Aminivibrio sp.: one gene and its partner. The protein of the gene in region 1 binds, or shares a complex with, the protein of each later gene. Links are inferred from orthologs where the notes say so. Each region holds a gene or a part of one and is shown in the gene's direction. Other genes may lie near its edges. The genes, in order: pfkA and rny.

What was found.
Region 2: pfkA (region 1) and rny share a complex: the UniProt entries of both Bacillus subtilis proteins name them as parts of the possible RNA degradosome complex. The link is inferred for Aminivibrio sp. from one-to-one orthologs.

Annotation. Positions count from the first base shown.
Region 1 is NZ_JAESIH010000070.1:30,720-36,763, forward strand. The notes cover bases 2,266-5,085. They hold pfkA (6-phosphofructokinase), read left to right. Parts: upstream 2,266-3,105; coding sequence 3,106-4,065; downstream 4,066-5,085. Other genes in these bases: JMJ95_RS12165 (hypothetical protein), read left to right, coding at 2,266-2,977; JMJ95_RS12175 (DUF4392 domain-containing protein), read left to right, coding at 4,067-4,924. Outside these bases: JMJ95_RS12155 (glycosyltransferase), read left to right, coding at 1-56; JMJ95_RS12160 (porin), read left to right, coding at 527-2,059; more of JMJ95_RS12165, read left to right, coding at 2,213-2,265. UniProt on the Bacillus subtilis protein: Catalyzes the phosphorylation of D-fructose 6-phosphate to fructose 1,6-bisphosphate by ATP, the first committing step of glycolysis.
Region 2 is NZ_JAESIH010000031.1:3,430-9,587, reverse strand. The notes cover bases 3,222-6,155. They hold rny (ribonuclease Y), read left to right. Parts: upstream 3,222-3,884; coding sequence 3,885-5,426; downstream 5,427-6,155. Other genes in these bases: JMJ95_RS03355 (TIGR00282 family metallophosphoesterase), read left to right, coding at 5,434-6,155; JMJ95_RS03365 (regulatory protein RecX), read left to right, coding at 3,320-3,790; recG (ATP-dependent DNA helicase RecG), read left to right, coding at 3,222-3,336. In the rest of the region: JMJ95_RS03385 (YggS family pyridoxal phosphate-dependent enzyme), read left to right, coding at 1-382; cell division protein SepF, read left to right, coding at 400-786; JMJ95_RS03375 (DivIVA domain-containing protein), read left to right, coding at 779-1,261; more of recG, read left to right, coding at 1,258-3,221; more of JMJ95_RS03355, read left to right, coding at 6,156-6,158. UniProt on the Bacillus subtilis protein: Endoribonuclease that initiates mRNA decay. Initiates the decay of all SAM-dependent riboswitches, such as yitJ riboswitch. Involved in processing of the gapA operon mRNA, it cleaves between cggR and gapA.

The DNA of each region.
Region 1 (6,044 bases):
TTGCAAAACAGTATTCGGAGTTGTACCGTGCGTGCTTTGCCCTGCCCCCGATTTGATGGACAGTATAAAGAGACGATATACTGGAGATCGGAGAGGTAGTGTCATGAGCTTTTCAGTGCGTCCTTCCCCCGGGGCAGGCTGTTCACGCGTCACCTCCCCTCCCCTCGGTCGAGGACGCGTCGGGCGCTCAGTAATTATACGTAAAAATAGTTCTTAGGTCCTATTTGCAGAAAGGCGGTCCTCGTCTACAATGCATCAAGAAACGGTGTATTGGCGTACTTTGACAATATAACCTTGGATTCATCAGCTTCTATGCTTCCGTGCAGAAATCCCGACGGCGTGAAAGGAGGTGCAAACCCCCAGGCCAACAAGGACGAGCGGAAGCTGAAGGCGGAAAACTGTTTTACGAAGCGAAAGGGGAATGGGAAAAGGAAACGAGGAAACTTCGTCCCGAACCCCCCCGAAGCGGAGAAAAACGGAAATCCGCGAAAATAAAAAACACACAAACCAAGGGGGTTAACACACAATGAAAAAGATTCTTGCGCTTGTTGCAGTAATCGCGCTTGTGGCCTTCGCCGCTCCTGCGTTCGCCGCCGCCAACCCGTTCATGGATGTTCCCATGAACCACTGGGCCTACGACGCAATCGGCCAGCTTGCCGCCCGGGGCGTGCTTTCCGGCTATCCCGACGGCACCTACAAGGGCAACCAGCCCATGACCCGCTACGAAGTCGCTTCCGCGGTCGCCCGCGCTCTGGCAGTCGTCGACATGACCAAGGCCAGCAAGCAGGATGTCGAAATGCTGAAGAAGCTCGTCGTCGAATTCAAGGACGAACTTGACGCTCTCGGCGTGAAGGTCGACAAGCTTGACAGCAGGGTTGCCGTTCTTGAGGAAGGCGTCGGCGGCTGGAAGCTGACCGGAGAATTCCGCTTCGACTCCAGGACCACTGACAATGACAACAGTACTCTCTATGGTGTCAATAACAAGTGGGACCAGAATACTACCCGTGTCCGGCTTCACTTCTATAAGCAGATTTCCGACGGTGTGAGCTTCTACGGGCGGTTCCATGGCGCAGGCGGTGATTCTCCGAAATGGACCAGGGCTTATGTCGACGTCGACCTTCCCTGGGAGATGCACCTTCGTGCAGGCCGCCAGTCCATCGACTGGGAAGATGCGCTCTACTGGGTTCCTTTCGGAACCTGGCAGACCGACGGTCTCCTCACGGACCGCGATGGTCTTGAGGCGTTCTACCTGACGAAGAATTTCTCCATGGGGCAGTTCGGGCTGTATGCTTCCAGGAAAGACAGTGCTGAAGAGGTAACTAATCCTGCTGATAAGGATTATACGGGTATTAAGGAGCACTGGGAGTACGCCGCCCGCTTTGTCTTCAACTTCAACGAACAGTTCAGCCTGATGGCCGGGTACCAGATGATCGATTTCGAAAACGAGGAACCTGGTAATACTAAAGATAATGATTTTGCAACCTGGTATGTGGAGCCGCAGGTCAAGTTCAGCGAAAACTTCATACTGAAGGGTGCGTATTACTCTCAGGATACCGAGCATTTCGGGGATAAGGTAGTTGGTGCCTCTGACGATCCGAGCGCCTGGAGGGCGATTTTCGAGGTGAAGCAGGAAGCTCTTAAATTCACCTCTCTCTGGCTGGAGTACAACCAAGTTGATGCCGGTTTCGTGACGCCGAACAAGGAAACGTATAAGTTCATAGCAAACGTTTATGATTATGCTCCTCTGTATAGGAACTACGGTTACGGCGATTTCATGCAGATTCAGAACGATGCCGATATCTGGAGGATCGGCGCTTTTCAGAAGTGGAGCGACAAGTGGGATACCTTCCTTCACTATGCCAAGTTCGACATCGACGGAATGTCACCGCGTACTAATGGGGGCAGCCTTGTGGACAACGATGCGGACAACTATTCCATCGGTTTCAACTACCACTACACTCCCGCGGTCACCTTCTCGCTTGCCTATGACAAGTTCGACAGCGATATCGAGAAGTATGACGACGATATGATCCATTTCCGGACCAGAGTGGTGTTCTAGGAAATACCCGAAATACAAAAAGCGGACCTCAGGGTCCGCTTTTTTTGTCCCTGAAAATAGGCAGGATCACCGATTGGGAAGGCATCTTTTTCTGGTATACTTCTCTCGGTGAGATGTACCATTTGACGCGATTGTGCGGGGGGTATCGATGATATGAAGAAAATGATCCTTTGTATTCTTTTCGTATTTCTGCTGTCGGGCGCGGCAGAGTGGGCTGAGGCCGCCGCAGACAAGCGGCTGGAATCCGTAATGTCGCGGTGGACGAGGAAAGAGTTCTACGCTGAAAAGGATACTCAGGGCGGTCTGGAGATCGAGATCACCCTGTATTCCGCCGAATACGTGGAAGCGCTCATTGAGGCGGAGGCGGAAAAGAATCTCTGGACAGCCGACGAAAAAGAGCAGTACAAATACCAGCTTTTGAAAACGCTGAACCTCGAGGAGTATGTTCCGTTCCATTTTTCCTTCAACAACAACGGACCGTCCATGCATATGGCGCCCTTTGACAAGATGGTGAACCTCTGGTTGGGAAAAAACAAGTATGCTCCGGCGGACTACGACAAACGGTTCAATTTCAAGCTCCAGGGCCGCCGGGACGGTATGGTCTGGTTCCCCCGGTACGATGAAAAGACGGGTAAGTCCCTCCTTGATGGAGTGAGGACGATAAAGTTGGATGTCAGCGGCGCGATAAGCCCTTTCCTGTCCAATAAGCTTTCTGTGTCCTTCCTTTGGGATATCGACAAAGACAACCCCGGAAAGCTCTATGCGGGCCGGGCAGCATCACGGCTGGAGCTTGACCGTCTCATAAAGAGAATCGAGAAACTCACTGCCGAGAAGAAGGACCTTGAAGACAAGCTCAATGAAGTAAATAACGAACTGTTGACCGTAAACAAACGCGTGGAAGAACTCCAGAAGCAGTAGGTGTTCGCTCGAAGGGAAAGAGGGTCCGGTTTTTTCGGGCCCTCTTTTTTTCGTGACCTCTCGTGACCTCTGTGGTAGGATAAATCCTGTCTTTATTCAGAGAATCCGGGAGGGAAGAAGACATCATGATGAAACGCATTGCGGTGTTGACGAGCGGAGGCGACGCGCCGGGGATGAACGCGGCTGTCAGGGCGGTGGTCCGGACGGCCCTGTACCACGGCATGGAGACCATCGGGGTGATGCGGGGCTTTGAAGGGCTCATGGACGGCGACTGCATGACCCTGGACCGGGCGGCCGTGGGCGGGATTATCCACCGGGGGGGCACCATCCTCCGGACGGCCCGGAGCGAGCGGTTCAAGACCGAGGCCGGACAGCGGGCGGCCCTTGTGCAGATGGAAAACCGGAAGGTGGACGCCCTCGTGGTTATCGGGGGCGACGGATCCTTCCGGGGCGCGGCGGAACTGGAAAGGCTGGGCCTTCCCGTCATCGGCGTTCCCGGCACCATAGACAACGACATCGCGGGGACGGACGTGACCATAGGCTTCGATACGGCGGTGAACACGGCCCTCTCGGCGGTGCAGAAACTCCGGGACACGGCGAGCAGCCACGACCGGCTCTTCATCGTGGAGGTCATGGGACGGGACACGGGCTTTCTCGCTCTCGAGGTGGCCGTCTCATCGGGCTCGGAGTACGTGGTGCTGCCGGAGATTCAGCTTGACATCGCGAAGTTGTGCGACCATCTCCACTACTCCAGGAAGCGGGGAAAGACCCATTCCCTCATTATCCTGGCCGAAGGGGTCATGTCGGCCCTCGCGCTGAGGGACCGCCTCCAGGACACGGGCGGGTATGACGCCCGGGTGACGGTGCTCGGATATATCCAGCGGGGCGGCAGCCCGTCCTCTTTCGACACCGTTCTGGCGTCCCGGATGGGGGCCTTCGCGGTGGAATCTCTCCTGGAGGGGAAATCGGGATCCATGGTCTGTTCCATCTGCGGCCGGATGACCCTCTGTCCCCTGGAGGAGGCATGGAAGGCGCCGAAGCACCTCAATCCGGAACTTCTGGACCTGGTGGAGAAACTGAGCGTGTAGCATGGATATCTGCGGTTCCGTCGGCCGGCTCATTGCCTCCGACAGGGGGGGGAGAAAGGTGTCTTCCCTCTTTCGCTCCGGGTTTCTTGACGAAGCCGGTAAATTGCTGGAGGGAGCGTCCAGAGTTGCCGTGGTGACGGGTTTTTTTGTCCCGGCCTGCGGCTCCCCGGAGACGGACGGGCCCGGCGGTGCCGTGGCGCTTGGCAGGTCGGTGGAGAAGAGCGGACGGGAAGCGGCGCTGTTCACGGACAGGCTGTGCCTGGAGGCCGTGAAGGCCTGTTCCGCTTCGGTCGGCGGTCCTGCCGTTCTGGAGGCAGCGGGTGCGGAGGAGATTCTCGCCTTCGGCCCCGATCTGATTGTTTTTATCGAGCGCCTGGGAAGGGCAGAGGACGGCCGGTATTACAATATGCGGGCCGAAGACGTCACGGCGACCACCGCTCCCCTGGACGAGGCGGCCTTGTCCGGGAACGGGCTGAAGGTTCTGGCTGTGGGCGACGGAGGGAACGAGGCCGGCATGGGCCTGTTTCGCAGGGAGCTGGCGGAGCTGCTTCCCGGCTATGCTTCCTGCCTTTCCGTTGTGGAAGCGGATGCGGCTCTTCCGGTGGATGTCTCCGACTGGGGAGGGTATGCCCTCGCCTCCCTGCTGTCGGTGGGGTGCGGAGAATGGATCGGCCCGGAGGAAGATGAGACCGGATGTATGCTGGACGCCCTCATTTCAGCCGGTGCGGTGGACGGGGTGACCCGGCGCCGTGAACCCACCGTGGACGGCTTCCCGGAAGGGGAGCACAAGCATGTCATCCGGGAGCTGAAGGAGCTTGTTACATCCCGCCTCCGGAACTTCGGGAAAGAGCTTGCCTGACCTGATTCTTGTCATCCTGAGCGATAGCGATCGCAGAAGGACTTGATTCTTGTCATCCTGAGCGATAGCGATCGCAGAAGGCCCTGATTCTTGTCATCCTGAGCGAAGCGATCGCGCAGCATCCCGAGCCCAGCGAGGGGAGGATCTCGGTCCTGGTCTTTCGTCCCGAGCCCAGCGAGGGGAGGATCTCGGTCCTGGTCTTTCGTCCCGAGCCCAGCGAAGGAAGCATTTCGCTTTTGTCATCCTGAGGAGCATAGCGACGATCGCGCAGCATCCCGAGCCCAGCGAGGGGAGGATCTCGGGGTTGGTCCTCAGAATGACAACAAGGGCGAGATCCTTCGGCCATAAACCCGGCCTCAGGATGACAAACCGCTTTTGTCCTCCTGAGCGATAGCGATCGCGGAAGGACCTGATTCTTGTCATCCTGAGCGAAGCGATCGCAGAAGGCCCTGATTCTTGTCATCCTGAGCGAAGCGATCGCAGAAGGCCCTGGTTCTTGTCATCCTGAGCGAAGCGAAGGATCTCGGTCCTGGTCTTTCGTCCCGAGCCCAGCGAGGGGAGGATCTCGGTCCTGGTCTTTCGTCCCGAGCCCAGCGAAGGAAGCATTTCGCTTTTGTCATCCTGAGGAGCATAGCGACGAAGGATCTCGGGGTTGGTCCTCAGAATGACAACAAAGGCGAGATTCTTCGGGCTTCGCCCTCAGAATGACAACAAAGGCGAGATCCTTCGGCCAAAAAGCCGGCCTCAGGATGACAGAACAGACGTCCTCCTGAGCGCAGCGATCGCGGAAGGACCTGATTCTTGTCATCCTGAGCGATAGCGATCGCAGAAGGACCTGGTTCTTGTCATCCTGAGCGAAGCGATCGCAGAAGGCCCTGGTTCTTGTCATCCTGAGCGAAGCGATCGCGTAGCATCCCGAGCCCAGCGAGGGGAGGATCTCGGTCCTGGTCTTTCGTCCCGAGCCCAGCGAGGGGAGGATCTCGGTCCTGGTCTTTCGTCCCGAGCCCAGCGAAGGAAGCATTTCGCTTTTGTCATCCTGAGGAGCATAGCGACGAAGGATCTCGGGGTTGGTCCTCAGAATGACAACAAAGGCGGGATTCTTCGGGCTTCGCCCTCAGAA
Region 2 (6,158 bases), on another replicon or contig:
GGAGCTTGCCGCCGTCCTTTCAAGGATTGCCGCAGAGGAGGGCAGAACCCTTCCCGTGCTTCTCGAGGTGAACACGTCCGGTGAAGCCTCCAAGCACGGGGTTGCGCCTGAGAAGGCGGAAGCCCTGCTTCACGGCATTCTCGAGACCTGCCCCGCCCTTCGCCCGGAAGGCTTCATGACCATTGGACCCCTCACGGGGGGAGAGAAGGAAGTACGGAAGGCCTTCGCCCTTCTGCGGACCATCTGCGAGTCGGCCCGTGAAAGTACGGGGCTGGCTCTGCCGGAACTTTCCATGGGGATGAGCGGCGATTTTTACTGGGCGGTACAGGAAGGAAGCACCATGGTGCGTATCGGTTCGTCCATTTTCGGTGCGCGCCGGTGAAGAACGGGGGTGGAGGAATGCTTGAACGGCTGATGGCGCTCCTGGGACTGGTGGACCCGGGTGGAGATTATGAAGACGACTGGAACGACGATCCGCGCCCGGACCTGGAGGAACGGGAGGAGCGGGTGATTCGCCCCGCTGCGGGAGAGGCTGACCTTATCATCCTCCGGGGCTCTTCCGGCCCCGACAAAAAAGAAGAGCTCGCGGAGGCCCTCAGAAAGGGTAAAATGCTTCTCGTGGACCTGCGGGGGATGGAGCGGGAATCCGGCCAGAGCCTGCTTGACTTTCTCTGCGGGGTCGCCTTCGCCAACAGGGGTACGGTGCTCAGGGTTGCGGGAGGCATTTTTCTGGCCGCACCGAGAAAAACCATGATAGAGGAATGGGAGGACGAAAACGGTGCCTGATCTTTTGACCGCCCGGGACATCGAAAACAAGTATTTTTCCAGGGCAATGCGGGGTTATGCGGTCAGCGAGGTGGACGAATTTCTCGACCGGGTGGCGGAGGATATCCAGGAATACTCCCTTCGGTGCGCGGAGCTCGAACGCCGCATCGACCGGCTGGAGGAACAGATCAAGGAGTACGAAAACCTCAAGGAGACCCTCCAGGGCACCCTTCTCATGGCCCAGAAAAGCGCCGAGGCCAAAGAGGAGGCGGCGAGCAGGCAGGCGGAGACCCTGCTCAACGAGGCGCGGCTGAAGGCCGAGCAGATCGTTCTTGACGCCTCGGCGGCGAAGGACAGGGAACGGCGGGAGCTCCAGCGCCTCCGGCAGATGAAGCAGGAGTTCAAGGCGGAGTTCAGGGCCCTTCTCTCACGATTCGCCTCCCTTTCCGACGGCGAGGAAGAATCCTTTGCCGAGGAGGAAGAGTCCTCCCGGTGAATGCTCCCGTCCGCAGTCTCTCCGACCCCGTCCGGTTCGTGAAGGGAGTGGGTCCCGCCCGGGAAGCGATGCTTGCCCGGCTCGGAATCCGCTCCGCCGGGGATCTCCTCTTCCTCTTTCCGGCACGGTACGAGGACAGGCGGAACCTCGCCCCCCTTTCATCGCTCCGGGGCGGCGAGACCGTGTCGGTGGCAGCCCGGGTGGCGGCCTTCGAGCGGCGGAAAACTGCCAGGAAAGGGCTTTCCGTTGTCACGGCCCTCATCTCCGACGGCCGGACCATGGCCAAAGCCGTGTGGTTCAACCGGGTGGGCCTTGAAAAAATCCTCCTTCCGGGAGTCCGGGTTCTCTTCTACGGCCGGGTCGACGTAAGGGGAGGATCGGTTCAGCTCACGAATCCCGACTTCGAGATCCTGGACGAGGACGGAGACGAAGAAAAATCCCTCGCCATCGTTCCGGTCTACCCGACCACGGCGGGACTTTCCCAGAAGGCCCTTCGGAGAATGACCCGCTCGGCCCTGGACGATTTCCTGCCCTCCCTCGAGGAATACCTTCCCGACGACCTTCGTTCCCGGCTCGGCATGCCCGGCGTGACCGAATCGGTCCGGCAGCTCCACTATCCCGAATCCCGGGAGAAGTGGAAGGCCGCCCGGAACCGCCTAGCCTTCGATGAATTCTTCCTGCTCCAGACGGGACTCGCCGTGCGCCGCAGCCTTGCCGGTGACACGTCCTCCCCGGCGCCCTCCCTTCCTCCCGGGAGACTTGTGGCGGAATGTCTCGGAAGCAGGCTCCCTTTTACCCTCACGGACGGGCAGAAAAAAGCGGTGGAGGACATCTTTGCCGACATGGCCCGGACGGTCCCCATGAACCGCCTGCTCCAGGGTGATGTGGGTTCGGGCAAGACGGTGGTGGCCCTTCTGGCCCTTCTGGCGGCCCTTGACGGAGGATACCAGGGCGCGTTTCTCGCCCCCACGGAAATACTCGCCCGGCAGCACTACCTCCGCCTCGCTCCCATGATCGAAGCCCTCGGCGGAAGGTGTGCCCTTCTCACAGGCTCCCTCCCGTCCAGGGAGAAAGCCGAAATCCAGGAAGGCCTCGAATCGGGGGAAATTTCCGTGGCCATCGGAACCCATGCTCTGCTCTCCGAAAAAACGGCCTTCGCAAGGATGGGCATCGCCATCGTGGACGAACAGCACAGGTTCGGCGTCCTCCAGAAACACACCTTCCGCTCCAAGGGCGGGAGCCCCCACGTCCTCGTCATGACGGCCACCCCGATTCCACGGACCCTCACCCTCACGGTCTACGGCGACCTTGCCGTCTCCGTCATCAGCGAGCTGCCCCCGGGAAGAAAACCTGTGGAGACCAGGGCGATCCCGCCGAAGAAGATTCCGGGCCTCCTCTCCTTTCTCGAGGAACGGATGAAAGCCGGAGAACGAGTCTACTGGATATGCCCCCTCATCGAGGAAAGCGAAACCCTCGACCTGACGGCGGCGGAGGCGAGATTCGCCGAGCTCCGGGAGCGGTTTCCCTCCCTGGGCACAGCTCTTCTCCACGGCCGCCTTCCAAACGGTGAGAAGGAAAAGGTCATGGACGACTTCCAGCGGGGGGACATTTCCCTTCTCGTATCAACCACCGTCGTGGAGGTGGGGGTTGACGTGCCGGAGGCCACCATCATGGTGGTGGAGGATGCCGTCCGGTTCGGCCTGTCTCAGCTCCACCAGCTTCGAGGAAGGGTGGGGCGGGGGACCGGCGAATCATGGTGCTTCCTCATATGCGCGCCCTCCGCACCGGAGGCGAGAGAACGGATCGAAGCGTTCTGCGCCACTTCCGACGGGTTTGCCGTCGCCGAGGCTGACCTTAGGCTCCGGGGGCCCGGCGAGGTGTGCGGTGTCCGCCAGTCGGGCGTCACGGACTTCCACGTGGCGGACCTGATCAAGGACAGGGACATTCTTGAAACCGCAAGAAAAGAGGCCTTCCGACTGGTGGAGAATGACCCCGGACTCCACTCGTGCCCGAAACTGAAGGACCGCCTGTATACCGTGCTGGGGAGGTCGCTGAACCTTGTGGAAACGGCGTGACGGAAACCTGCCGGAAGGAAAAAAAACGGGAGGTGCAGATCTCGAAGGGTATCTTCTGAACCTCCTCTCCAGGGGAGTTCTGCCGACGGCGAAGGTAAGAGAAAAGCTCGCCGCTGGGGGAGCGTCTCCGGAAGAAATCGACGACCTCGTGCTTCGCTTCAGTGAGGCAGGCTATCTGGACGATGCCGCTTACGCCGTCCTGTTCGCCGATTCCCACCAGGACTGGGGGCCTCTCCGCCTGAGGGACGAACTGAGGAGGAGAGGGGTAGACTCTTCCTACATCCGCGATGCTCTTTCGGACATCGACGAGGAGGCAAGAGCGAACGCCCTCGCGGAGGAGCTGGCTTCAAGAGGACTGGAGCCGGAAAAGATCGTCGGGCGCCTTCTTCGGCGCGGTTTTTCCTTCTCCGTCTGCAGAAAGGTTACCGAAAGGGCTTGTGAGGGTGAAGGCTGACCGTTAAAATAACATAAAGAGCGGAAAACGGGAGACGTCTGTTTTCCCCCTTGTCAGTACCTTGAAAATAAAATTGAGGAGTGATTACAGCACCATGAATTTTTTGACAGCAATGGTCGCAATTGTCGTGGGAATAGCCGCCGGAACAGGGGCGGGATTCCTTCTTTCCAAGACCCTCGGGGCCCGGAACCTTGAAAGCGCAAAGGCTCAGGCCAGGAATATCCTGAAAGAGGCCCAGGCGGCGGCGGAGCAGAGCAAGCGGGAAAAGCTCACCGAGGCCAAGGAAGAGATCTTCAGGCTCCGGCAGGAGATCGAGAAGGAAGGCAAGGAACGCCGCAACGAACTCCAGAGGGCCGAACGCCGGCTGGAACAGAAGGAGGAAAACCTTGACCGCAAGCTCGACCGGGTGGCCCACCGGGAGGAAGAGCTCAAGGGAAGGCAGGATGAGCTGGAAGCCCGCCTGCTCGAAGTCGAGGAGACGAAGCGGAAACAGGTGGAACGCCTCGAGGAAATCGCCGGGATGACCAGGGAAATTGCCCGGGATCTTCTTCTCAAGCAGACCGAGGAAGATGCCCAGCACATCCTTGGGCTCAGGCTCAAGGAGCTTGAGGAGAAGGCAAAACGGGAGGCCGAAAGAAAGGCCCGGGAAATCATCGTCACCGCCGTGCAGCGTTGCGCCGTGGAACACACTTCCGAGGCGGCGGTGAGCGTCGTCCATCTTCCCTCCGACGAAATGAAGGGAAGAATCATAGGCAGGGAAGGACGGAACATCCGGACCTTCGAGACCCTCGCGGGCGTTGACCTCATCGTGGACGACACACCGGAGGCGGTTACCCTCAGCAGTTTCGATCCCGTCCGCAGGGAAATCGCGAGACTCTCCCTCGAGCGTCTCGTGACCGACGGCAGGATTCACCCTGCCCGCATCGAGGAACTCATCGAAAAGGCAACCAAGGACGTGGAAGAACAGGTTGTGGAAGCAGGCGAGAGCGCCCTGCTCGAAACGGGAATCAAGAACATGCATTCCGAGCTCATCCATACTCTCGGACAGCTCAAGTTCAGGTTTAGTTACGGACAAAATGCGCTCCAGCACAGCCTCGAGGTCGCCTACATTTCTGGCATGATCGCCGCTGAGCTGGGGATTGACGAGGAAATCGCCCGCCGCGCCGGACTGCTGCACGATCTCGGCAAGGCGGTGGATCATCAGATTGAGGGGCCCCATGCCCTCATAGGGGCGGACCTCGCCAGACGGTACAACGAAACGCCCGAAATAGTGAACGCAATCGCCTCCCACCACGAAGACCAGGAGGCGAAGAGCATCTACGACGTCATTGTGGCGGCCGCGGACGCGGTCAGCGCGTCCCGCCCCGGGGCCCGCAGGGAAAGCCTCGATGCCTACGTCAAGCGCCTTGAAAAGCTCGAAGAGCTGGCCAAGAGCTTCAACGGCGTCAGCAAGGCCTATGCGATCCAGGCGGGCAGGGAGATCCGGGTAGTGGTATCCCCGAATATCTCCGACGACGGCGTGGTACACAAGATAGCCTTCGACATCGCCCGGAAGATCGAGGAGGAAATGAAGTATCCCGGCCAGATCAAGGTCACCGTCACACGGGAGACCCGGGCCACGGATTACGCGAAATAGGCGAAAAATGAAGATACTCTTCATCGGGGACATCATGGGAAGTCCCGGGCGCAAGGCTGTCGCCGCGGTACTTCCCCTCCTCCGGGAGCGGTGCGGCGGTTTCGACTTCGTTCTCGCCAACTGCGAGAACGCCGCCGCCGGGAAAGGAATCACCAGGAAAATCGCCGACGAACTCTTCGGCCTCGGGATCGACGGCATGACCTCGGGGAACCACATATGGGACAGACCGGAAGGGGTTGCCGTCCTGGAGGCGGAACCCCGGATCATCCGTCCGGCGAACTACCCGGACGAATGTCCGGGACAGGGAATGACGGTGCTGGAGAAAAACGGCAGGCGTCTCGCCATAGCCAATCTCCAGGGAAGGGTTTTCATGCCCCCCATCGACTGTCCCTTCCGGAAGGCGGACGTTCTTCTCACCGCTGCGGGAGAGGTTCCCTTTTTCCTCGATTTCCACGCGGAGGCCACATCGGAAAAGAAGGCGCTGGCCCATTACCTCGACGGCCGGGCCGCGGTGGTGATCGGAACCCATACCCATGTACAGACCGCCGACGAGGAAATACTTCCCGGCGGCACGGCCTGCATCACCGATGCCGGGATGACCGGAGGACACAGAAGTTCCATCGGAATGAAGATGGAGGGAGTGCTTCCCAAGTTTCTTACCGGCATGCCTTCCAGGTTCGAAGTCTCGGGAGAAGGGCTCGCCCTGAACGGGGTGACCGTCACCCTGGACGA